4 regions of the Cellulosimicrobium protaetiae genome follow, and region 2 is predicted to be linked to each of the others. Evidence: riboswitches for the same ligand, from Rfam matches in the RefSeq annotation. Region 2 holds a riboswitch; each other region holds the start of a gene.
The links. Region 2 has a riboswitch for S-adenosylmethionine ahead of FIC82_RS03935 (hypothetical protein). Riboswitches for the same ligand answer to the same signal wherever they lie in the genome.

Region 1 (5,640 bases), 1.2 Mb from region 2:
GTAGGACAGGATGAACCCGAGCGTCGCGACGACCGGCACGAAGATCGAGCGGAACACCAGGACCAGGATGATTAGCGACAGCCCGACGACGACCGCGAGGTAGATCGGCAGCGCCTGCGCGAGCTTGTCGGAGATGTCGATGTTGCCGCTCGCGGAGCCGGCGACACCGAGCGTCACCTCGCCGTCGAGCGGTTCGAGGGCGCGCAGGTCGTGGACGAGCTGCTCGGTGGACTCGCTCGTCGGGCCCTCGGCGGGGACCACCTGGAAGGCGGCGACGGTGCGGTCCTCGGACGTGCCGATCGGGGCGACCGCGACGACGTCGTCCTGGGCGTAGAGCTCCTCGGCGACGCGCACCTGGTACTCCAGCGCCTCGGCCTCGGTGGGCTCGCCCGGGAGGTCGGCGACGACGAGCAGCGGCCCGTTCGTGCCCTCGCCGAACTGCTCGGCGATCGTCGAGTAGGCGCGGTACTGCGTGGAGTCGTGGGCCTCCGACGACCCGTCGGGGAGGTTGGTCCGCAGGTCGAGCGCGGGGATCGCGATCACGGCGAGCGCGGCGACGCTCAGCAGCGCGGTGCCCACGGCCCGCAGGGTCGACATCGGCCGCGCGGGTGCCGGGCCCGACGGCGCGGCGGGGCCCTCGGTGCCCGACGCGCCCTCGCCGGCGGTCGCCCCGGCGAGCGCGGCGCGCTCACGCTTGCTGAGGATGCGCGGTCCGATCATGCCGAGCAGCGCCGGGGTGAGGGTCACGGCGATGAGCACCGCGATCGCGACGCACAGCGCGCCGACGGTGCCCATGAGCCCGAGGAACGGGATGCCGGTCACGTTGAGCGCGAGCAGCGCGACGAGCACCGTCGCGCCCGCGAACACGACGGCGTTGCCCGACGTCCCGTTCGCGAGCCCGATGGACTCGTGCACGGCGTCGCCCTGCTTGAGCTGTCGGCGGTGCCGGTTGACGATGAACAGCGAGTAGTCGATCCCGACCGCGAGCCCGAGCATGAGGCCGAGGACGGGGGTCACGGACGACATCTCGACGACGCCGGAGAACGCCATCGCGGTCAGCGCGCCGATCCCGACCCCGACGAGGGCCGTGAGGATCGGCAGCCCGGCGCCGACGAGCGTGCCGAGCATGACGACGAGGACGATCGCCGCGACGACCAGGCCGACCGCCTCGCCGACACCGAAGACCTGGGGCACGCCCTGGGTGATGTCGGCCGAGAAGTCGGTCTGGACGCCGTCGACCGGGGCGTCGGCGAACACGGCGACGAGGTCGTCCTTGGTCTGCTGCTCGATGTCCATGTTGGGCTCGGTGAACGCGACGCTCGCGACCGCGGCGCTCCCGTCCTCGGAGACCATGCGGATCTCGGACGCCATCTCGAGCAGGGGCGCGGAGGCCTCGAGCTGGGCGGACTGCTCCTCGAGCGTCGCGCTCTGGTCCTCGAGCGCGGTCCGCTGCTGGGCGAGCGCCGCGGCCTGGGTGTCGAGCTCCTCCCGGCCGGCGTCGAGCTCCGCCTGCTGCGCGTCGAGCTGCGGGGCGGCCTGGGCGAGCGCGCCGGCGGCCTCCGCCTGCGCGCGGGCCTCGTCGATCTGCGCCTGGCCGGCGTCGAGCTGGGCGCGCGCGGCGTCGATCTGCGCCTGGCCGGCGTCGAGCTGGGTGCGACCGTCCTCGATCTGCGTCCGTCCCGCCTCGATCTGGGTGCGGCCGTCCTCGACCTGGGCGGCCTGGTCGGCGAGCTCGGCCTGCGTCGCGAACGGGTCGATCACCGTCTCGACGCCGTCGACCTCCTCGGCGTCGGCGATGCGGTCGGCGACCGCGGCCTCCTGCTCGGACGTGAACGCGGACCCGTCCTCGGTGGTGAAGACGATCGTGCCGCTCCCGCCGGACGCCTCGGGGAGGGCCGTCTGCAGCCGGTCGGTCACCTCCGCCGTCGGCGTCCCCGGGATCGAGAAGCTGGTGGCGAGCGTGCCGCCGAACGCGACGAACGCCGCGCCGGCGAGGACGAGGACCGCGAGCCAGGCCGCGAGGACGGTCTTCGCCCGCCGCGCGCACGCGCGGCCGAGTCGGTACAGGAGTTCAGCCATGAGGATCCTTCGGTGGGAGGTCCGGTGAGGTCCGGGTGCGTCGTGGAGCGGGTCGTGGAGCGGGTCGGGTGCGGGCTGGTCGGCGGTGCTCTCGGGCGTCAGGCGGTGGCGGCATGGCCGGTGCGGGTACGCGTGACCAACCGGTCGAGCAGGTCGTCCCACGTGCGGCGTGACGCGTCGTCGTCGGCCGCGCCGGTGGCGGCCCACCAGCGTCGCTGGATCACGAGCACGCCCGCCATGAGCGCGGCGACGAGCATCTCGATCTCGAGCGGGTCGACGTCGGGGTGCCGGCGCGTCGTCTCGGCGACCAGGCGCTCGGCGAGGTGGGTGAACGTGCGCACGACCATCGTCGTGACGCGCGGCGTGGGTTCGGTCGCGGTCCCGCCGAGGGCGCGCGTGAGGTAGGCCATCGGGCCCACGAGGTCGGTGCCGCGGAGCGCGGCGGTGAGGTCGTCGAGCGGCGTCGTGCGGTCGGTGCCGGGTTCCGCCGCGCTCGCCCCGAGCGCGTCGACGACCGTGCCGAGCACGTCCTCGCACACCTCGACCACGACGTCGTCGAGCGACGCGAAGTGGTTGAAGATCGTGCGGCGTGCGACGTCCGCCCGGGCCGCGAGCTCGTCGACGGTGAAGCGGGCACCGCCGTTCTCCTCCATGAGCGAGGCTGCGGCGTCGACGATCGCCCGTCGGTGCCGAGCGCGCAGCGCCGTACGGCGGTCGGGCGCGGGGCCGGTCACGAGGCCGGTCACGCGGCCGGACGCGGAGCTCGTCGCAGATCTCGTCGCCGGGTCGGTCACGGGCACGCCCGACGGCTCGGTCGCGGAGGGGAGGGGCACCTCTTGACACTAAGTGCATTGATGCACTCGGTGCAAATAGCGCCCTGGGCGACTCAAAGTTGACCGATCAAGTCCAGTATGTGGGAAGGTCTCCTCGGTGCGTTGACACCCCTCGGTGGTCGCTCGTAAGTTCCCGCGCAACCGAGGTCGTCGCACCCCGGTCACAGGACATGGTCATGAGCTCCGACATCAAGCCCCGGCTCGTCGGACGGCAACCCTCCCGCGCGGCGGGGTGCCCCGGGTGAGGACCAGGCCCCGCGTCGCGCGGACAGCGCGTGGCACGGGGCAACGACGCGGAGCCCGGCGACGGGCACGAAGGAGACGGACGATGGACCGGCGAGAGTCGAGCACGGCGGTGCGCACCCCGGTGCGCGCCGTGCACGCGTCGACGTGCCCCTGTCCGCCCGCGGGCGCCCCCGTCGCCCGAGCCCTGGGGACCGCGGTTCCCGCGCGCGCCGCCTGTTGTCGCTGACGACGACCCGCCCCTGACCCCCCGCGCGCACGGCGCGCGGGCCGGTCGCCCCGGCATCCCCACCGCCGTCCTGTCGCCGCGCGGCGGGACCACCCTGCCCACCCCTCCGGCACCCCGCCGCGCCCCCGCCGCGCCCTGAGCGCGCCGTCGGCGCTCCACCGAGAACGGATCCTCGCGATGCCCGACCCCCGCCCCGCCCGTACCGTCCACCTCGGCGTCGACCTCACCGACGCCGGCGCGCACCCCGCCGCCTGGCGGACCGTGGGCTCCCAGGCCCAGCGGCTCTTCGACGCCAAGCGCCTCGTCGAGCTCGTCGCCACCGCCCAGCGCGGACTGCTCGACCTCGTCACGCTCGACGATGCGTTCACGCTCCAGCCGGGCCGCAACGGGTCCGTGCGGGGCCGGCTCGACGCCGCGCTCGTCGCGTCCCGCCTCGCGCCCCGCAGCGCGGGCATCGGTCTCGTCCCGACCGTGACGACCACGCACACCGAGCCGTTCCACGTGTCCAAGGCGATCGCGACGATCGACCACGTGAGCGCGGGCCGCGCCGGGTGGCAGGTCGGGTGGTCCACGACCCCGGCGGAGGCCGCGGCCTTCGGTCGCAAGGGCGCCCAGGACGAGCCCGACGCGGTCGCCGAGGCCGACGAGGCGGTCGAGGTCGTCGCACGGCTGTGGGACTCGTGGGAGGACGACGCGGAGATCCGCGACGTCGCGACGGGCCGGTTCGTGGACCGCGAGAAGCTCCACTACGTCGACCACGAGGGCATCCGCTTCGCCGTCAAGGGGCCGTCGATCACGCCGCGCCCGCCGCAGGGCCAGCCGCCCGTCGTCGTCCGGGCGGACACGCCTGCCTCGCTCGACCTCGCGGCCCGCCGGGCCGACGTCGTGCGGGTCCGCGCCGCGACGCGCGACGAGGCCACCGCGCTCCGGTCGCAGGTGCGCGACGCGGCCGCCGACGCCGGGCGCGACCCCGACACGCTCCGGGTCCTCGTGGACGCGTACGTCGTCGTCGGCGACACGCGCGCGAGCGCCCAGGCCCGCCTCGACCTGCTCGAGGACCTCGAGGGCGTCTCGTGGGACACCGACTCGCTCACGCACGTCGGCACGGCGCGCGACCTCGCCGTCACGGTCGAGGAGTGGGCGCACGCCGGCGCGGCCGACGGCTTCCTCCTGCGCCCGTCGTCCCTGAGCACCGACCTCGACGCGATCGTCGACGGCGTCGTGCCGCTCCTGCAGGGCGCGGGCCTGTTCCGCACCGCCTACCCCGGGACCACCCTGCGCGACACGCTCGGCCTCCCGCTCCCTGCCAACCGCTACGCGGCGATCGCCTGAACCCGGACGGACCGACGACATGAGCACGCGCCCCCGCAAGCAGATCCACCTCGGCGCCCACTTCCCGGGCGTCAACAACACCACCGTCTGGAGCGACCCCCGCTCGCGCAGCCAGATCGACTTCGCCTCGTTCGAGCACCTCGCGCGTCGCGCCGAGGACGCGAAGCTCGACTTCTTCTTCCTCGCCGAGGGCCTGCGCCTGCGCGAGCACAAGGGCCGCATCCACGACCTCGACGTCGTGGGGCGCCCCGACACCCTGCCCGTGCTGGCCGCGCTCGCGGCGGTCACGGACCGCCTCGGCCTCGCGGGCACGATCAACACGACGTTCAACGAGCCGTGGGAGCTCGCGAAGCAGTTCGCGACGCTCGACCTGCTCTCCGAGGGCCGCGCGGCCTGGAACCTCGTGACGAGCCCCGACGCCTTCACGGGAGCCAACTTCCGCCGCGGCGGCTACCTCCCGTACCCGGAGCGCTACGCCCGGGCGGCCGAGGTCGTCGAGGTCGCGCGCGCCCTGTGGGACTCGTGGGACGACGACGCGGTGCTGGCCGACCGCATCGCGGGCGAGTTCCTGCGCCCTGGGTCGGTGCGGCCGGTCGCGCACCACGGGACGTACGCGGACGTCGTCGGGCTGTTCGAGACGCCGCGCGGGCCGCAGGGCCACCCGGTCCTGTTCCAGGCGGGCGACTCCGCCGACGGCCGCGACTTCGCCGCCCGGACCGCCGACGTCGTGTTCTCCGCGCACTCGACGTTCGACGCCGGTCGCGCGTTCTACGAGGACGTCAAGGGGCGCCTCGCCGCGCACGGGCGCGACCGGGACTCCCTGAAGATCCTGCCCGCGACCGTCGTCGTGCTGGGCGACACGCCCGCCGAGGCGGAGGAGCGCGCGCGGGAGATCCGGCTCCAGCAGGTCTCGGGCCCGACGGC
Region 2 (5,640 bases):
TGCGGGACGAGGCGAGCGCGACGCTCGAGCGAGGTGCGCGACAGGCGGCTGAGCTCGGATGGAGCCAGCGGCGCATCGCCGCAGGCCTCGGGAGGAGTCAGCCGGAGATCAAGCGACTGCTCGACCGGTCTGCCGAGTCAGGTGCCGCGGCGCACGTCGAGGCGAGCACGGGACCGCCGACGGTGCTCGACACCGTGCTGCGGGGGAAGCGCGATGCGGTGGTCTCTGCGGCTGCTCGGCACGGAGCGGGGAACGTCCGTGTGTTCGGGTCGGTCGCGACGGGCACCGACACGCCCGAGTCGGACGTCGACCTCCTCGTCGACGTGGACGACGCGGTCGGCCTCATGGGGCTGGCCGCCCTCCAGCTCGAGCTCGAGGAGATCCTGGGTCGCGCGGTGGACGTCGTGCCGGAGCGATCGCTCCGGCCGGAGGTGCGCGCCACCGTCCAGGCGATCCCCTTGTGACGCGGACCGACGCCGACCACGCGCGTGACGCGCTCGAGCACCTCGCGATGATCGGCCACCACGTGGCCGAGGGTGGGTGGGGTCGTCAGGTCGTCGTCGACGCGGTCTGCCTGCGCCTCGCTGCGTCGATCGAGGCGGCGTCGCACCTGAGCGCGGAAGCGCGGGCGTCGGCGTTCGGTGCGACCTGGCGCGTGATCTGGGCGACGCGAAAGCGGATCGCTCACGGGTGCGCGACGGTCGACCCGCAGATCGTGCGCGCGACCGTCGAGAACGATCTCGTCGAGTACGCCGCAGCCCTGAGGAGCGTCGCGGCGAGGGGTGGCTGAGCGCTCGAACCTCGCTGGCTGAGCCTGGAACTCCGGCGCCGGGCTGCGTCTCCAGCGGGGGGTGCGAGCACGATGTGCGCGCACCTCTTGCGCATGTGCAGTTACTGCGCATAGGTTCGCTGCATGACCACGAACGCGTCGCGACACGCTCGACCTCGCCTCGACGCCGCACGCGCGGCGCTCGACGAGGCCTCGACCGCCGCGCCGGGCGAGGCGGTCGAGCCGCTGTCGCGAGCGCGCGCGCTGCTTGACGTCGCGCTCGACGAGGCGATGGCCGAGGCGCTGCTCGCCGGGTCGTCGATGCGGTCGGTCGCCGAGGCGGCCGGCGTCGCCCCCAACACGGTGCCGCCCCGCATCGCACGGACACCGGCGCTCGCGGGCTACTCCGGCCCCGACGGCCGCGTCTCCGCCGAGGGCGTCACGCGCGCCCGCTATGACCGCGAACGCGGGACACCGCCGCCCGAGCCGACGACCGCCGTCGAACCCCTGAGGTTCCGCCGCCGCACCTGACCGCCCGCCGCACCGTCCGTCCAGCAGCACGACGAAGGGAACCGCTATGCCTGACCAGACCCTCACCCACCTCGCCATGCTGCTCGACCGGTCCGGCTCGATGCAGTCGATCAAGCAGGCCACCGAGCAGGGCTTCGACCTGTTCCTCACCGAGCAGCGCGACGCGCCCGGCCGCTGCACGGTCACGCTCGCGCAGTTCGACAACGAGTTCGAGGAGGTCTACACCGACCTCGACGTGCGCGAGGTCCCCCCGCTCGACCTGCGCCCGCGCGGCATGACCGCGCTGCTCGACTCCATCGGGCGCCTCGTGCAGACGACCGCGCTGCGTATCGCTCAGCTCCCCGAGGAGCAGCGGCCCGGCGCCGTGATCGTCGGCATCATGACCGACGGCCTCGAGAACGCGTCGAAGGAGTACACGCACGCCGCGATCAAGGCGCTCGTCACCGAGCGCGAGGAGCAGTTCGGCTGGACGTTCCTCTACATGGGCGCCAACCAGGACGCGATCGAGGTCGGCGCGTCGATCGGTGTGAAGCGCGAGCGGTCGCTCACGTACGACACGGCGAACGTCGACCAGGCGTACGCCGCGACGTCGCGCAGCATGGCCGCGATGCGCGGCGCCGTGTGGGCCGGCGCGGCGCCCGCTGCGGCACGCGACCAGCACGCCGCGTACACCGAGGCGGACCGCGCGGCGGCCGGTGGCTCCGCGCCTGAGCGCGCGAGCACTCCGACCGGTCGTCGCAGCCCTGCGCCCGCACCGGTGCGGCCCGCCCCGCGCGGGACGAAGGACGACCCGTTCGACGAGCGGCACCTGCTGGACCACGTGCGGTCGGTGCTCGCGTCGGGCGCGCCGACGCTCGCCGACGTGGGGACGTTCGGTGGACGCGCTGTCGTCTGGGCGACCGTGTGCGGCGTGCCGGTCTACCTCAACGCGGACTCGTCGCGCGCGGCGCTGCAGCAGCTCGTGGATGCGGCTGCGGGTGGACCTCTCCCGTGGACCGTCATCGCGAGCCAGAGTGGCCAGCTCAACAAGGTGACGTTCCGGTCCGGAGCGCGCGTGCCCGGGTTCTACTGCTACGCGCGCGAGACCCAGCCCACGGCAGGCCCGCTGGGAGGCGCCGTCGTCGCGCACTGAAGGTCCGACGCCGTGGGACGGGCCGCGAGGTGCGGCCCGTCCTGCGGTGCAGCTCCGGCTGTGGGCCGCCGAGGCGAGCCGACGCGGTCGTCGACTCTCTGCCTCAAGAGAGTCGACTACCGTGCCTCCAGAGACGACGGGTGAGTACCCGACGCACGACGTGAGCAGGGGGCTGCTTCATGGAGGATCCGCGCGCGGCGGCGAGGGCGGGACGAGTCCGGCGGCACGCACGATGGGTCGTGCCGCTCGTCGCCGCACCCGCCGTGTTCCTCGCTTGCGTCCTCGTCCTCGACGCGCTCAACCGGCACGAGCTCTACCACGGGGCGTGGGCGTTCCTCGTGCTCCTGGTGGTCGCCGTGGCGTTCCTCGGGCCGGTCGCCCTGCTCGCTGTCGCGATCGCAAAGGGCGCCAGGACATTCCGGGAGCACCGGCGCAGCCGCGGTCGGTTCTCTGCGACCGAGCGTGCCGAGATCGGCCGGCGCGACGCCGCCGCGCACGCGTGGGCGAAAGCCCAGGGCCTGCACCGGCAACTCCTCGCGCGGGAGGTTCCGCCCACGCTGCGGGTGTGGGACGTCGTCCCGTACGCGGGCGAGGAGTTCTTCTGCGACGTGCCCGCCGGGTACGCGCGCTACTACGGGACGACCGTCAGCTACACGCAGACGTCGGGGTTCTACTACGGGCGGCCGTCGTTCGTCCTCACCGGCCTTGCCGTGACGGCGATCGCCAACGCCGCCGAGCGTAGCGCCGCCCAGGCGCAGGCCCGAGAGCAGTGGCGTGAGCGCTGCGTCTCCCGGCTCGTCGTGAGCAACCACCGGCTGCTGGTCCAGGTGCATGGGCGATGGCTGTCGTTCGACTACTCCGCGATGACGGCGGTATTCCCCGAACCCGGCGGGTGGGCCCTCGTCTGCCAGTTCTCCTCGACCGAGCCGCTCTTGCTCACTGGCGACCACGCCCCTTTCGCCGCGGTGATGACCCTGTACAGGACGCACGGCGAGCAGGCGCTGAGAGATCACCCCGGTCTGGAGCCACTCCGGCCGGTGCACGGCCCGGCCAGCCCGGGGAGCGAGGTTGCTTCCGATCAGCGGGTGAGGTAGACAACTGCCCAGGTCACGAGTGACTGGCGAGACGCCCTCCGCGTGCCGGTCCGGCAACCGCGCCCCTCGCGCACGGTGCCCCAGGAGGAAGACCGGCCCTGGCCGAACGGTCAGGGAAGTGCGAGGTCGACGTCCGCCTCGGTGCGTTGCTGCGCGCCCGGGTGCCGTCGGCCCTGACCGAAGGGCTGCTCCGATGAACCCGACCCCGACCATGACCCTGTGGGTCCGTACCGACGACGCGTGCCAGCTGCTCGTGAGCGACGAGGGGCACCTCGTGTGCCCGGTCCACACCGGGCACCCGCGCCCGGTCCCGTCGCGCGGGTGCTCGTTCAACCCGTTCCTGCGTCTCTGCCACGTCTGCCTGAGCGAGCGCGTCCAGATGACGAGCCGCTTCCACATCGAGCGACGCGTTTGCGACGCGTGCCAGAAGGTCGACGCCTCGCTCGCCAAGTCGCTCGGTGCCGAACCCCTGACCGGGATCACGCAGGACCACCAGACCCTGCGGCGCATGGAGGCCTACGTCACGCTCGTCTTCCCGACGCGGTGGCGGCGCGCGCGCGAGAGCGGCCTCGGCGTCGTCGAGCTCGACACGAGCGCACCGTTCTGGGGCAGGAAGCGCGACGGCCGGGTCGAGCCCCAGCCATCCACGACGGTGCGGCACTTTGCGCGACTCGACCACTGGCGCCACCGTGGTGGTGGCGGGCCGGACTCCGTGTCCCGCCGCGCCGCGTTCCTCGCGTGGGCACGGGCCGTGCACCCCGCGAGCCCCGTGGCGGTCGCAGCGGGTGAAATCCCGTGACGCGCGAGACCGCAGGTCGTCAGGCCCGTGACGTCGTCGGCACGGTGCGGTACGAACGGCACATGCCGCTCGCGTTCCCGCCCGACCCGACGTTCCCCGACGACGGCGGCGCCGAGCGCGCCGTGTGGGACGCTCTGCGCGAACAGCTTCCCGACGACGTCGTGCTGTTCCACGGGGTGCACGTGCAGGAGGACGAGCAGGAGTACGAGATCGACGTGCTCGTCGCCTGGCCAGGGGTCGGGCTCGCCGCGATCGAGGTCAAGGGCGGGCACGTCGACCGGGTCGACGGCACCTGGTTCCAGGGCAACGGTCCCCGGCGGCACCGCATCGACCCGGTGCGCCAGGTCCAGGGTGCACGGCACGCGCTGCAGGCCCTGCTGCGCCGTCGCGACCTGTGGGCCGCGGAGGCGCGCACCGCGCACCTCGTGGCGTTCCCGCACCGGTACGTCCCGCGCGACTGGGAGACGGTCGACCTTCCACGGGACATGCTCGTGGACCGCGGCGACCTGGAGCGGTCGGGCGGCGTCGCCGAGCGGGTGAAGCGCGCCGTCGAGCGTCACGGCCAGGGCCATGCCGGGCTCGCGGCCGACGACGTCCCCGCCCTCGTGGACTCGCTCGCCAGCGGCTTCCCCAGCCAGGCGGAGCACCTGTCGCTCGCCCTGGAGCACGAGACGCGCCTGGAGCAGATGACCCGCGACCAGGCCCGCGTCCTCGACGCGCTCTCCGAGGTGCGCAGGATGCGGGTCGTCGGCGGCGCGGGGGCGGGCAAGACGTGGCTCGCGCTCGAGCAGGCGCGACGGCGTGCACGGGCGGGCGAGCGCGTCGCCCTGCTCTGCTACTCGCGGGGGCTCGGACGCTACCTCGAACGCGTCACCCAGACGTGGCCGGCGCGCGACCGGCCCGCCTACGTGGGACTGTTCCACGACCTGCCGCTGAGCTGGGGCGCCGAGCGCGGCGCCGACGACGACCCGGACTACTGGGAGCGGCACCTGCCGACCGAGCTCGGCCGGCTCGCGGGCGAGCGTCCGTCGACGGACCTGTTCGACGCCGTCGTCGTGGACGAGGCGCAGGACTTCGGCGACCTCTGGTGGCCGTCGCTCCTGCGGTGCCTGCGCGACCCGGACGACGGTGGGCTCTACGTCTTCCTCGACGACGCGCAACGGGTCTTCCCTCGGGGTGTCGACGTACCGCTCCAGCTCGTCCCCGTGACGCTGCGCGAGAACCTGCGCTCCACGAAGCAGATCGCCCAGGTGTTCGGCGCGCTCTCACCCGACACCCTCACCCCACGAGGGATGAACGGCCCCCGCGTGCGGAT
Region 3 (5,640 bases), 1.2 Mb from region 2:
CCACCCGGTCACGGCCGTCCAGAGCGAGTACTCCCTGTGGACGCGCGACCCGGAGGACGAGGTCCTGCCGACCCTGCTCGAGCTGGGCGTCGGGTTCGTGCCCTTCTCGCCGCTGGGTCGCGGCATCCTCACCGGGACGGTCGACACGCCCGAGGGCTTCGCCGCCGACGACGTGCGCCGCGCCCACGCCCGGTACGCGGGCGAGGCGTTCGAGCACAACCGCGGCCTGGTCCGCTCGCTCGAGCAGCTCGCCGCGGAGCGCGGCGTCACGACGGCGCAGCTCGCCCTCGCGTGGCTCCTCGCGCAGGGCGAGGACATCGTCCCGATCCCGGGCACGAAGCGCCTCGCCTACCTCGAGCAGAACGTCGCCGCGGCGTCGGTCGAGCTCACCGCGGACGACGTCGCGGCGATCGGCGCGACCATCCCGCGCGAGGACGTGCAGGGCGTGCGGCACCCGCAGGCGGACCTCCTCGCGGGCTGACCCGGTCAGTACGGCAGCGCCGCGGTCCCCGGTCCGGAGGCCACGTGGCTCGGGCGTCGACGCGCCCGGCGCCCGACGAGCGCCAGTGCGACCTGCGCGACCCAGAGCACGAGGATCGCGGGCATCACGACGGCGCTCGCGACCTCGGCGGCGTGGTACCCGCGCGGGATCGGGAGGGCCGCCGGGAGCGGCTGGGTGTACGTCAGGAGGAAGCCGACGGGGATCGCCACGACCCACAGGACGACGGTCACGACGGCGTAGGGGAGCGGGACGTCGTCGGCGGACCGTACGTGCCCGACCCACGTCGCCAGCAGGGGCGGGAGTGCGAGCAGGCCGGCGATCGGGACCGCCGCGACGACGAACCCCGCCATGAGCAGACCGCCGCCCGCGGCGACGGCCCCGGCCACGAGGCACAGGGGGAGCACGAGCGCGGCCCAGAACCGGCCGCGGAAGGCGACCGTCCGCAACCGCCGTGCTGTCCTCATGCGCGGTCCCCGTCCTCGTGTCGCGCCGTCGCCGGAATCGTACGGCCGTGCCGTCGTCCGGGGGACGGTACGGGAGACCCATGGCTCGGGGCGCCGTACGGACCTACGATGGAGGTGTCCTGTGGGTTCCCCCGCGCAGAGGTCGGCTCCGATGTCGTGGCTGCTCATGATCTGGTGCGCGACGGCGTGCACGGTCGCCGCCGCGTGGTGGGTGCTGCGCCGCGCCGGCCGGCCCCCGAGCCACCGGACGAACAGCCGGCCGCGTCTGCTGCGCCGCCGCCCGGCGCCTCCCGACCCGCTCGCGACGCTCGCGCTCCAGGTGCGGCTGAGCGAGCTCGCGGCGGAGATGCGACGCCTGGAGGCGGACCCGGACGTCTTCGCCCGCGCGCACCACTACCTGGCGGTGCAGGGCGCGTACGACGCGCTGCTGCGGGAAGCGTGCCGGCTCACCGGGCTCTCGGTCGAGGACGCCCCGCTGCGGGCCGGGTTCCGCACGGGTGACGACGAGCGGTTCCGCGAGGAGCTCGAGCTCAGCGCGCGCGGCTGGAGCTGGTGACCGGTCCACCCGTGAGGGGCGGCACGGGACGGGCGAGGGGCCCGACGGCGGTGCGTCCGCCGTCGGGCCCCTCGCCCGTGGTGCCGGTTCGCCGCCGGTCAGAGCGCCGAGTGGTCGCCGATCCGGTGGTACGTGCGGTCGTGGTAGACGAGGGGCGACGGTGCGCCGGCCGACCCGTGCCGCGGTTCGTCGTCACCGATGCTCGATGCGAGGGCGCGCAGCGACACGAGGTAGGAGTCGCCGACGGGCGTGCGTTGCACGACGCGGCCCCGGACCCAGGAGAGCGCGCCGTCCACGACGGGCTCGCCCGTGTCGAGGCGGGACCAGCCGCCGTCGGCGAACCGGTCGATGCCGCTCGTCGCGAACCGCGCCGAGACGTCGTCCTGGTGGTCGGCGAGGAAGCTCACCGTGAGCGTGCGCGCGGCCGAGACGGCGGGCCACGACGACGACGTCGACGCGAGCGAGAACGCGAGGAGCGGCGGCGCGGCGGAGACGGAGATGACCGACGTCGCGGTGAACCCGACGAGCCGGCCGTCGTGCTCGAGCGCGACCACGGCGACCCCGGCGGGGTGGCCGCGGAACACGGACTTGTACTCGTCGGGGGAGAGCTGCGGCTCGTCCTGCTCGGCCAGGAGGGCCTCCAGGTGGGTGAGCTCGGCGGTCATCGGGCCACCCCCGCGAGCGCGTCGGCGACAGCTCGGTCCTGGCCGGCCTGGGGGAGCGGGTCGTCGCCGTCCGCGAGGAGCGGCGTCGCGGCACGGCGCAGGGACTCGCCCTCGCGCGCGACCCAGGTGTCGACGACCGGCCCGAGGTCCGCGAGCTGCGGCTCGGTGACGGTGAGCGAGCGGGTCGGGACGACGGCCCCGAGCTCGACGAGCACGGGCCGCAGGTGCACCTCGCCGACGAGCGCGTGGGCCGGGTTGCCCGAGACGACGAGCGGCACCACGACGACGCCCGCGAGCCCGTCCGGGCCGTAGAGGTCGAGGAACGCCTTGAGGAGGCCGGTGTACGACGCCTTGTAGACCGGCGTCGCGACGACGGCGACGGTCGCCGCGGCGAGCCGGTCGCGCGCGGCGTCGGCCGCGGGGTGCTCGGTGCCGAGGACCTCGCCGGCGAGCGTCGCCAGATCGATGGTCGTGACGTCGGTCACGCCGAGCAGGGTCGCGACGCGTCGCGCCACGGTCTCGGCGGCGCCGAGCGTCCGCGAGCCGGGCCGGGGGTTGCCGGAGACGGCGAGCACCGTCGGGGAGGGGGAGCGGTGGGTCATGGTTACCTCGCAGTAGTCGTCGATCACGCTTGCCTGCCGCTCGGCCCGTGCGGGCACGGGTGCGGAAGACCTGGTCATCTCCCGGAGCACCCCGCCGTGACTGGGGGTTGCCGACCAGCGAGCCGGGGCTTGGCGCTGGTGCTCGTGACCTGGGGACGGGTATAGCAACGCCGCCAGGAAAAGCGCACCAGATCGGTCGGGTTTCTCACTGGGTGGACGGATGTGTCGGTGCCCGTTCCTGCGGCGCCCGGCGGTGGGCAGGCCCGGGAGTGAGACGGCGGTACGGGAACTTCTGGCACAGGCGTACCGTCGGGAGTTCCGTCCGCGTCCAGACGAGGAGTGCCCATGGACAGCCGACTGCAGTCCGTCTACGACGAGGTCCTGCGTCGCAACCCCGGCGAGGCCGAGTTCCACCAGGCCGTGCGCGAGGTCTTCGACTCGCTCGGCCCGGTGCTGCGCAAGCACCCGCGCTACGTCGAGGCCGCCGTCCTCGAGCGCGTGTGCGAGCCCGAGCGCCAGATCATCTTCCGGGTCCCGTGGGTGGACGACACGGGCCGCGTGCAGATCAACCGCGGCTTCCGCGTCGAGTTCAACTCGGCGCTCGGCCCGTACAAGGGCGGTCTGCGGTTCCACCCGTCGGTCTACCTGGGGATCGTGAAGTTCCTCGGCTTCGAGCAGATCTTCAAGAACTCGCTCACCGGCATGCCGATCGGTGGGGGCAAGGGCGGGTCGGACTTCGACCCGCGCGGGCGCTCCGAAGGCGAGGTCATGCGCTTCTGCCAGTCGTTCATGACCGAGCTGTACCGGCACATCGGCGAGAACACCGACGTCCCGGCCGGTGACATCGGCGTGGGCGGACGCGAGATCGGCTACCTGTTCGGCCAGTACAAGCGCATCACGAACCGCTACGAGTCCGGCGTCCTCACGGGCAAGGGGATCTCGTGGGGCGGCTCGCTCGTGCGCACCGAGGCGACGGGCTACGGCACGGTCCTCTTCGCGCAGAGCATGCTCGCCACGCGCGGCCAGGAGCTCGACGGCCGCCGCGTCGTGGTCTCCGGCTCGGGGAACGTCGCGACCTACGCGACCGCCAAGGCCCAGGAGCTCGGCGCGACCGTCGTCGCGTTCTCCGACTCGTCCGGCTACGTCGTCGACGAGGCGGGCGTGGACCTCGACCTGCTGCGCCAGGTCAAGGAGGTCGAGCGTGGACGCGTCGCGGACTACGCGGCACGCCGCCCGGGGGCGCGTGTCGTCACCGACGGCTCCATCTGGGACGTGCCGTGCGACGTCGCGCTGCCCTGCGCGACGCAGAACGAGCTCGACGAGGGCGCCGCCAAGCAGCTCGTCGCGAACGGCGTCGTGGCCGTCGCCGAGGGCGCCAACATGCCGACCACGCCGGCCGCGGTCGCGCTGCTCCAGGACGCGGGCGTCCTGTTCGCCCCCGGCAAGGCCGCGAACGCCGGAGGCGTCGCGACGTCGGCGCTCGAGATGCAGCAGAACGCGTCGCGCGACTCCTGGTCGTTCGAGTACACCGAGGAGCGGCTCGCGCAGATCATGGCGGGCATCCACGACCGCTGCGTCGAGACCGCGGACGAGTACGGGGCGCCCGGCAACTACGTGCTCGGCGCCAACGTCGCGGGCTTCACCAAGGTCGCCGACGCCATCATCGCGCTCGGCGTCATCTGACCGTCGTCTACCCTGGCCGACGGCCGCCGTCGTGCTGACGCGCGACGCGACGGCCGCCGGACCGGACGACGGGAGAACGCTGTGACGACCACCGACCCCGAGGGCACCGCGCCGCGCGCGGGCCGCGACGTCCTGCTCGAGCTCGCCGTGCAGGACCCGGACGGCGTCCGGGTCGCGGCCGGCGTGGGCGCCCGCCGGGTCGAGCTGTGCGTCGGCCTGGGCGCGACGGGCGGCCTCACGCCGAGCGCAGGTCTCGTCGAGGCCGCCGTGGCCACGGCGCGGTCCGTCGCGGCCGACGGCTCCACCCCGGTCGAGGTACACGTCCTCGTGCGTCCGCGACCCGGGGGATTCGTCCTCGGCCCCGACGACCTCGACGTCCAGGTGCGCGACGTCCGCGCCGCCGTCGAGGCGGGCGCGGCGGGCGTCGTGGTCGGGGTGCTGACCCCGGAGGGCCTCGTCGACGTCGCCGCCCTCGCGGCCCTCGTCGAGGCCGCGGACGGACGCGAGGTCACGTTCCACCGCGCGGTCGACGTCGTGGCTGACCCGGTCGCGGCGCTCGACGCGCTCGCGTCCGCAGGCGCCGTCCGCGTCCTGACGTCGGGTGGCGCACCGCGCAGCATCGACGGCGTCGGCCGTCTGGGTGTCATGGCCGCGCACGCCCGCGGGCCGCTCGGCGGCCGGCTCCAGATCATGGCGGGCGGGGGCGTGCGTCCGCAGGACGTCGGCGCGCTCGTCGCCGCGGGGGTCGACGCCGTGCACCTGTCCGCGAAGCGCGTCGTCGCCGACGACGCGGGGCCGGGCGGCGGGGGCGACGCCGGCTACGAGGTCACGGACCCCGACGTCGCGCGGGCTGCCCGCGCGGCGCTCGACGCCGTGCGCTGACGCCGCACCGACACGGCGACGCGCCGACGCGCGCGTCGCCCTCGCGGACCGGTCGGTCCCCGCCACGGCGGGGGCCGGCCGTCGTCGTCTCGAGCCGTGTCGGTGCGGGATGTCTCAGTTAGGTAACTTTCCTGTTGTATTCGTCGGCGGCGGCTCCCGGGTTAGTTAGTGTTCCTGCCACACGCCTCCGGGCGCCACGACGAACGACGCGAGGACGCGTCGTCCATGCGAAAGGACCGATGATGATTCGAAGCAGGGCGCGCAAGCGTCTGCTCACGGCGGTTGC
Region 4 (5,640 bases), 1.1 Mb from region 2:
CTGGGCGGCAGCATCGGCTGAGGCGCGTCCGGTCCACGCCTCGCCCGACCACGCCGTGTCGACCCTGCGCCTGACGCCCGCCGACCTGGTGTCGTGGCCCTGCGAAGGTCCGAACAGGCCCACGACACCAGGTCGGCGGGTGTCAGGCAGAGACGGGCCAGGGCCGCCACCGGCCGCCTGGGACAGCGGCGAGGCGTCGTCGTGCCTGCTGCCCGGCGGCGCCCGGCAGCCGGGTGCGGCCCTCGCCGGACCGGTACCCGTCGTCGGGCAGGTCGAGACGGTGCGCGACCCACCACTCGCGCCGACCCGGGAGCGCCCTGCGGAGGGCCTCCGAGAACCGTCCTTCCGCGACGCCGAGGACGAGGTCCTCGAGCGACTGGGCCGCACTCTCCGCGGTGTCGTCGCACGCGTCGCACCCGCACGACGGGAACGTGTCCTCGTGCAGGACGCCGGCACGGACCACGACGCTCGGGTACTCCGTGACGAGGAGTGTCAGCGGCGCGGCGGCGTCGGACGACGGGGTGACGCGCACCGCGCGCACCGCGCGCACCGCGTCAGTACCGACGTTGCGCACCCCCGCCAGCACGGGGTGGGCGGGCGCTCCCGGGGTGTGCGCCGTCAGTTCGACGCTCCGCAGGCGGACGTCCTCGACCGTGACGGCGTACGTCGTCACGAGGTGCCGGAGAAGTGCGTCCACGACGTCGATGAGTGGCGCGAACCGCTCTGGGTGGGAGTCCACGGAGTAGGTGTCCTCGGGCGGCCCGTCGAGGTGGTCCCACCGTCCGCCGTACTCGAACGGGTCGCCGGCGTCGTCGTGGAAGACCTGACGCGGGAGCGGCGGGCGGACGTAGGCGGTCACGCTGTCAGGCTAGGGCGTCCTGCCGCCGTCGAGCGGGAGGGGGGTCAGGTGTTGAGGGCCTGTTCGACGTCCTCGATGATGTCGCTCGGGTCTTCCAGGCCCGCCGACAGGCGCACCGTCGTCTCCGCGATCCCGACGGCGGCGCGGCCCTCGGGGCCGAGCTTGCGGTGGGTCGTCGTGGCGGGGTGGGTGACGAGCGACTTGGCGTCGCCGAGGTTGTTCGAGATGTCGACGACCTGCAGGGCGTCGAGGAACGTGAACGCGCGCTTCTTCGCCGTCTCCGGGTCGGTGCCCTCGGGGACGGCGAGGTCGAACGTGACGACCGTTCCGCCGCCGCTCTGCTGCGACAGCGCGAGCTCGCGCTGCGGGTGCGACGCGAGGAACGGGTACCGCACGCGCCCGATCCCCGGGAGCTGCTCGAGCGCCTCCGCGACCTGCGCGGCCGCCGCGTTCTGCGCCGCGACGCGCACGGGCAGCGTCTCCAGGCCCTTGAGCAGCACCCACGCGTTGAACGCCGAGAGGGTCGGTCCGGTGTTGCGGATGAACGTCTGCACGGGACCGTTGACGTACTCCTCGGTCCCGAGGATCGCGCCGCCGAGCACGCGGCCCTGGCCGTCGATGTGCTTGGTCGCCGAGTACACGACGACGTCCGCGCCGAGCTCGAGCGGCTTCTGGAGCAGCGGCGTCGCGAAGACGTTGTCGAGCACGACCACCGCGCCCGCGGCGTGCGCGAGCTCGCTCACGCGCCGCGCGTCGACGATGTCCTGCATGGGGTTGGACGGCGTCTCGAAGAACACGACGTCCGCCGGCGTGGACAGCGCCTCCTCCCACTGGGAGAGCACGTGCCCGTCGACGTAGTCGGTCCGCACGCCCCACTTGGCGAAGATCTCGTCGAAGATGACGATGCTGGACCCGAACAGCGCGCGGGCCGCGACGATCCGCGACCCGGAACCCACGAGCGCGGCGAGCGACGTGAACACCGCGGACATGCCGGACGCCGTCGCGTAGCAGGCCTCTGCGCCCTCGAGCAGACGCAGGCGCTCCTCGAACGCGTGCACCGTCGGGTTGCCGTAGCGCGAGTAGACGAACCGGTCGAGCTCGCCCTTGAAAGCGGCCTCGGCGTCGGCGGCGCGGTCGTACGTGTAGCCCTGCGTGAGGAACAGCGCCTCGGAGGTCTCCTGGAACTCCGTGCGGTGGTGCCCGCCGCGCACGGCGAGCGTCGCGGGGCGCGCGCTCGCGGGCAGGGGCTTGCGGCCGGAGCCGCCGGGCACGCTCCCGGGCTGGGCGGCGCTCATCGGGCCGCCTCGTCGTAGGTCGTGGTGGGCAGGCCGCGGACCTTCCAGCCCTCGACGTCGCGCAGGCCCGAGAAGCCCTGCGCGCCCTCGAAGCCCTCGAGCACGTTGTACGACGGCCCGAGCCCGGCGGCCGTGGCCGCGCGCGCCGCGCCGATCGAGCGCTGGCCCGAGCGGCACAGGAACACGACGGGGCGCTCGTCGCCGGGCGTGAGGCCCGCCTCGACGAGCTGGTCCACGAAGCGCGGGTTGGGCCCGGCCGGGGTCACCCACTCGTCGAACACGACGCCGCGGCCGAGGTCCGTCGCGTCGGGCACGCCGATGGTGCGCCACTCGCCCTCGGTGCGGACGTCGACGAGGACCGCGCGCTCGTCGTTCGTCAGCAGGTCCCACGCCTGCTGCGGGGTGATGTCGCCGGCGTAGCCGACGGCGGGTCGGGCGTCGGGCAGTGCCGCCCCGGTTGCCGACGTCTGCTGGGACTGGTCGCTCATGAGTCCTCCTCCATCGATCGTGGCAGTAGCACCCTGCGCCCGACCGCCTCGCGACGGACCGGGGGGTTGCTGCGGCGTCGACGTGCCACGTCACTCGGCCGCTCCGGATGGTTGCTCGGGATCGTACGCCACGTGTCCGACGCGCGAAACGTCCGTCTCGCCGAGCAGCCCCTGGGCAGGGTGCCCGACGCGATCGGCGAGTCCGGGTGGCGCCTCGACGTGCCCGTGGACTGCGTCCCGCCATCCGAGACGCCCTGACCACCGGTTGACACGGCGCGTCCCCGCGCACATCCTGGGACGCAGGTCATGAGTGCCAGCGTGAAACCCCGGTTTGCTGGCCGGCAACCCTCCTCTCGCGGCGGGGTGCCCCGGGTGACGACCAGGCCGCACGCCGACCGGCGGGTGGCAAGCGCGGGGAGGTTCTCCCCGGACGACCCTGGAGGACTGTGCCATGACTGCTCTCGCGGACGTCGAGTGTTCGGCCCCTGACCTGGCGGAGATCGCTGCCGCGCCCGCCCTCCTGCCTGTCGTCGGCGCGGACACGCTCGTGCCGCTCGTCGACGGCCGCAGCGTCCCGTACGCGAACCTCGACGTCGCGGCCTCGGCCCCGGCGCTGCGCTCCGTCGCGGACCGCGTGACCGAGGTGCTGCCGCTCTACGCGAGCGTGCACCGCGGCGCGGGCTACCTGTCGCAGGTCTCGACGGCGCTCTACGAGGCGTCGCGCCGCACGATCGGCGCGTTCGTCGGCGCGCGCGAGGACGACGTCACGGTCGTCACACGCAACACGACCGACTCGCTCAACCTGCTCGCGGGCTGCGTCCCGGCGAACGCGGACGGGACGCCTGGTCGTGTGCTCGTCCTCGACGTCGAGCACCACGCGAACCTGCTGCCGTGGCAGCGCGCGGGCGGCGCGACGGTCCTCGCGGGCGGCGCGTCCGTCGCGGAGACGCTGTCCGGCCTGCGCACCGAGCTCGCGCGCTTTCCCTACGCCCTGGTCGCGGTGACCGGCGCGTCGAACGTCACGGGCGAGTCGCTGCCCGTCGCGGACGTCGTGCGGATCGCGCACGACGCCGGGGCGCGCGTCGTCCTCGACGGCGCCCAGCTCGTCCCGCACCGCGGGTTCTCGCTCGCCGACTCCGGCGTCGACTACGTCGCGTTCTCCGGCCACAAGACGTACGCGCCGTTCGGCGCGGGCGCGCTCGTGGGCCGTCGCGACTGGCTCGACGCGGGCACGCCCTACCTCGCCGGCGGCGGTGCGGTGCGGCAGGTATCCGTCACCGGCACGCAGTGGCAGACGGCGCCCGCGCGCCACGAGGCCGGGTCGCCCAACGTGGTGGGTGCCGCGGCGCTCGCGGCGGCGTGCGACGCGCTCGCGACGCTCGACCCGGCCGACCTCCACGCGCACGAGGCGACGCTGCGCGCGGCGCTCGTCGCCGGGCTGGAGGCGGTCCCGAGTGTGCGGGTCGTGCGGGTCTGGGAGGACGCGGTCGACCCGGTCGGGGTCGTCACGTTTTCCGTCGAGGGTCACGACCCGGGCCTCGTCGCCGCGTACCTCTCCGCCGAGCACGGAATCGGCGTGCGCGACGGCCGCTTCTGCGCCCACCCGCTGCTCGCGCGCCTCGGGTACGACGCGGGCGCGATCCGCGCGTCCGTCGGCGTCGGGACGACGGGTGCGGACGTCGTCCGGCTCGTCGAGGCCGTGCGGTCGTACGTGGAGCACGGCCCTGCGACGCGGTACGAGGTCGTCGACGGCTGCTGGGCCGTGGCCGACGACCCGCGCCCGGTGCCCGTGGGGTCCGGTCTCGAGGGACTCTTCGCGACCGCCGCGGCGGGCTTCCTCGCCGACGCCGCGGGGTGCGGCCCCGCCGTCTGACCTGGCGCCGGCGGGACCGCCGGGACAGCCGTTCACCGGGCCGTCGACAAGCGTTGTCCACGACGTCGCCGGACCCTCTTGGCGGCGTCGTCCGCGTGTGCTCTGATATGCGCTGTGCTGCACGACGTCGTCCTCTCGGGGCACGGATTCCGCCTGGAACCGCTGGCCCTGGAGCACGCTGAGACACTGGCCGGCCTCGTCGACGAGGCGATGTGGTCAGGCATGAGCATCCCCATGCCCTTCGGGGTCGCGGGGATGGCCGAGCTCGTGGCCGCGACGCGCGCCGCGCCCGACCTGACGGGCTTCGTCGTGCGCGCCGCAGGGACTGACGGCGGCGCCGGCGAGGTGCTCGGGAGCACCGCCTTCCGCGACCTGTCGCTCGTCGACCGCCGCGTCGAGGTCGGCCGGACGTTCTACGCCCGCTCGACGTGGGGGAGCCTCGTCAACCCCGTGACCAAGTGGCTGCTCCTGCGGCACGCGTTCGAGACGTGGGACGTGCACCGCGTGGGCTTCCGCGTCGACACGCGCAACACGCGCTCGCTCGGGGCGATGCGACGCCTCGGCGCGTACGAGGAGGGCGTCATGCGCGGCCACCGCACCGCGCCCGACGGGACGCGCGCCGACTCCGTGATGTTCTCGATCCTCGCGCCCGAGTGGCCGACCGTCGAGGTCGGGCTGCTGGAGCGGATCAACACGCCGCGCGTCGTGCCCGTGCTCGCCCCGGCGCACCCGGTCGTCCCGCTGCCGCTCGCCGCGTCGTAGTCACGGCGCCCGACGCTCCGGACCCAACCCTCCGTCCCGGACGCACCGAGGGCCCCGCCGGAGCGGGGCCCTCGTGAGCGCATCGGAGGCGGACTACTTGTCGAACGCGTCCTTCACGTCGTCGCCCGCCTGCTTGAGGTCGGCCTTCGCCTGGTCGGCCTTGCCCTCGGCCTCGAGCCGCTCGTTGTCCGTGAGCTTGCCCGCGCCTTCCTTGAGCTTGCCGCCGGCCTCCTCGGCCGCGTGCTTCGCCTTGTCTCCGAGTCCCATGGGTGCTCCTCTCGTCGGAGGCACGACCGTAAGCACGGGTTCCGTGACTCGCACGCGGTCGGGCCGAGGGGGTGTGGTGGGATGTGCGGGTGCAGC

Region 1: it holds a riboswitch for S-adenosylmethionine, as region 2 does, so the genes downstream of both, FIC82_RS18810 (LLM class flavin-dependent oxidoreductase) here and FIC82_RS03935 (hypothetical protein) in region 2, are expected to answer to the same signal.
Region 3: it holds a riboswitch for S-adenosylmethionine, as region 2 does, so the genes downstream of both, FIC82_RS18700 (NADPH-dependent FMN reductase) here and FIC82_RS03935 (hypothetical protein) in region 2, are expected to answer to the same signal.
Region 4: it holds a riboswitch for S-adenosylmethionine, as region 2 does, so the genes downstream of both, FIC82_RS18915 (aminotransferase class V-fold PLP-dependent enzyme) here and FIC82_RS03935 (hypothetical protein) in region 2, are expected to answer to the same signal.

What each region holds. Positions count from the first base shown of each region.
Region 1 is NZ_CP052757.1:4,365,138-4,370,777, reverse strand. It holds gene FIC82_RS18820 (MMPL family transporter) at 1-2,079, opposite strand, end outside; gene FIC82_RS18815 (TetR/AcrR family transcriptional regulator) at 2,178-2,825, opposite strand; SAM riboswitch class IV at 3,085-3,192, shown strand; gene FIC82_RS18810 (LLM class flavin-dependent oxidoreductase) at 3,562-4,716, shown strand; gene FIC82_RS18805 (NtaA/DmoA family FMN-dependent monooxygenase) at 4,736-5,640, shown strand, end outside.
Region 2 is NZ_CP052757.1:905,309-910,948, forward strand. It holds gene FIC82_RS03910 (nucleotidyltransferase family protein) at 1-464, shown strand, start outside; gene FIC82_RS03915 (HepT-like ribonuclease domain-containing protein) at 461-790, shown strand; gene FIC82_RS03920 (hypothetical protein) at 914-1,300, shown strand; gene FIC82_RS20790 (hypothetical protein) at 1,347-2,432, shown strand; gene FIC82_RS03930 (hypothetical protein) at 2,672-3,526, shown strand; SAM riboswitch class IV at 3,538-3,653, shown strand; gene FIC82_RS03935 (hypothetical protein) at 3,720-4,325, shown strand; gene FIC82_RS03940 (nuclease-related domain-containing DEAD/DEAH box helicase) at 4,322-5,640, shown strand, end outside.
Region 3 is NZ_CP052757.1:4,340,553-4,346,192, reverse strand. It holds gene FIC82_RS18720 (aldo/keto reductase) at 1-481, shown strand, start outside; gene FIC82_RS18715 (hypothetical protein) at 487-966, opposite strand; gene FIC82_RS18710 (hypothetical protein) at 1,118-1,522, shown strand; gene FIC82_RS18705 (flavin reductase family protein) at 1,621-2,187, opposite strand; gene FIC82_RS18700 (NADPH-dependent FMN reductase) at 2,184-2,789, opposite strand; SAM riboswitch class IV at 2,810-2,939, opposite strand; gene gdhA (NADP-specific glutamate dehydrogenase) at 3,135-4,472, shown strand; gene FIC82_RS18690 (copper homeostasis protein CutC) at 4,554-5,354, shown strand; gene FIC82_RS18685 (ABC transporter substrate-binding protein) at 5,597-5,640, shown strand, end outside.
Region 4 is NZ_CP052757.1:4,390,123-4,395,762, reverse strand. It holds gene FIC82_RS18935 (hypothetical protein) at 1-21, shown strand, start outside; gene FIC82_RS18930 (DUF6226 family protein) at 143-859, opposite strand; gene FIC82_RS18925 (O-succinylhomoserine sulfhydrylase) at 904-2,154, opposite strand; gene FIC82_RS18920 (rhodanese-like domain-containing protein) at 2,151-2,642, opposite strand; SAM riboswitch class I at 2,650-2,756, opposite strand; gene FIC82_RS21205 (hypothetical protein) at 2,775-2,900, shown strand; SAM riboswitch class IV at 2,945-3,060, shown strand; gene FIC82_RS18915 (aminotransferase class V-fold PLP-dependent enzyme) at 3,094-4,515, shown strand; gene FIC82_RS18910 (GNAT family N-acetyltransferase) at 4,630-5,277, shown strand; gene FIC82_RS18905 (CsbD family protein) at 5,371-5,544, opposite strand; gene FIC82_RS18900 (GNAT family N-acetyltransferase) at 5,634-5,640, shown strand, end outside.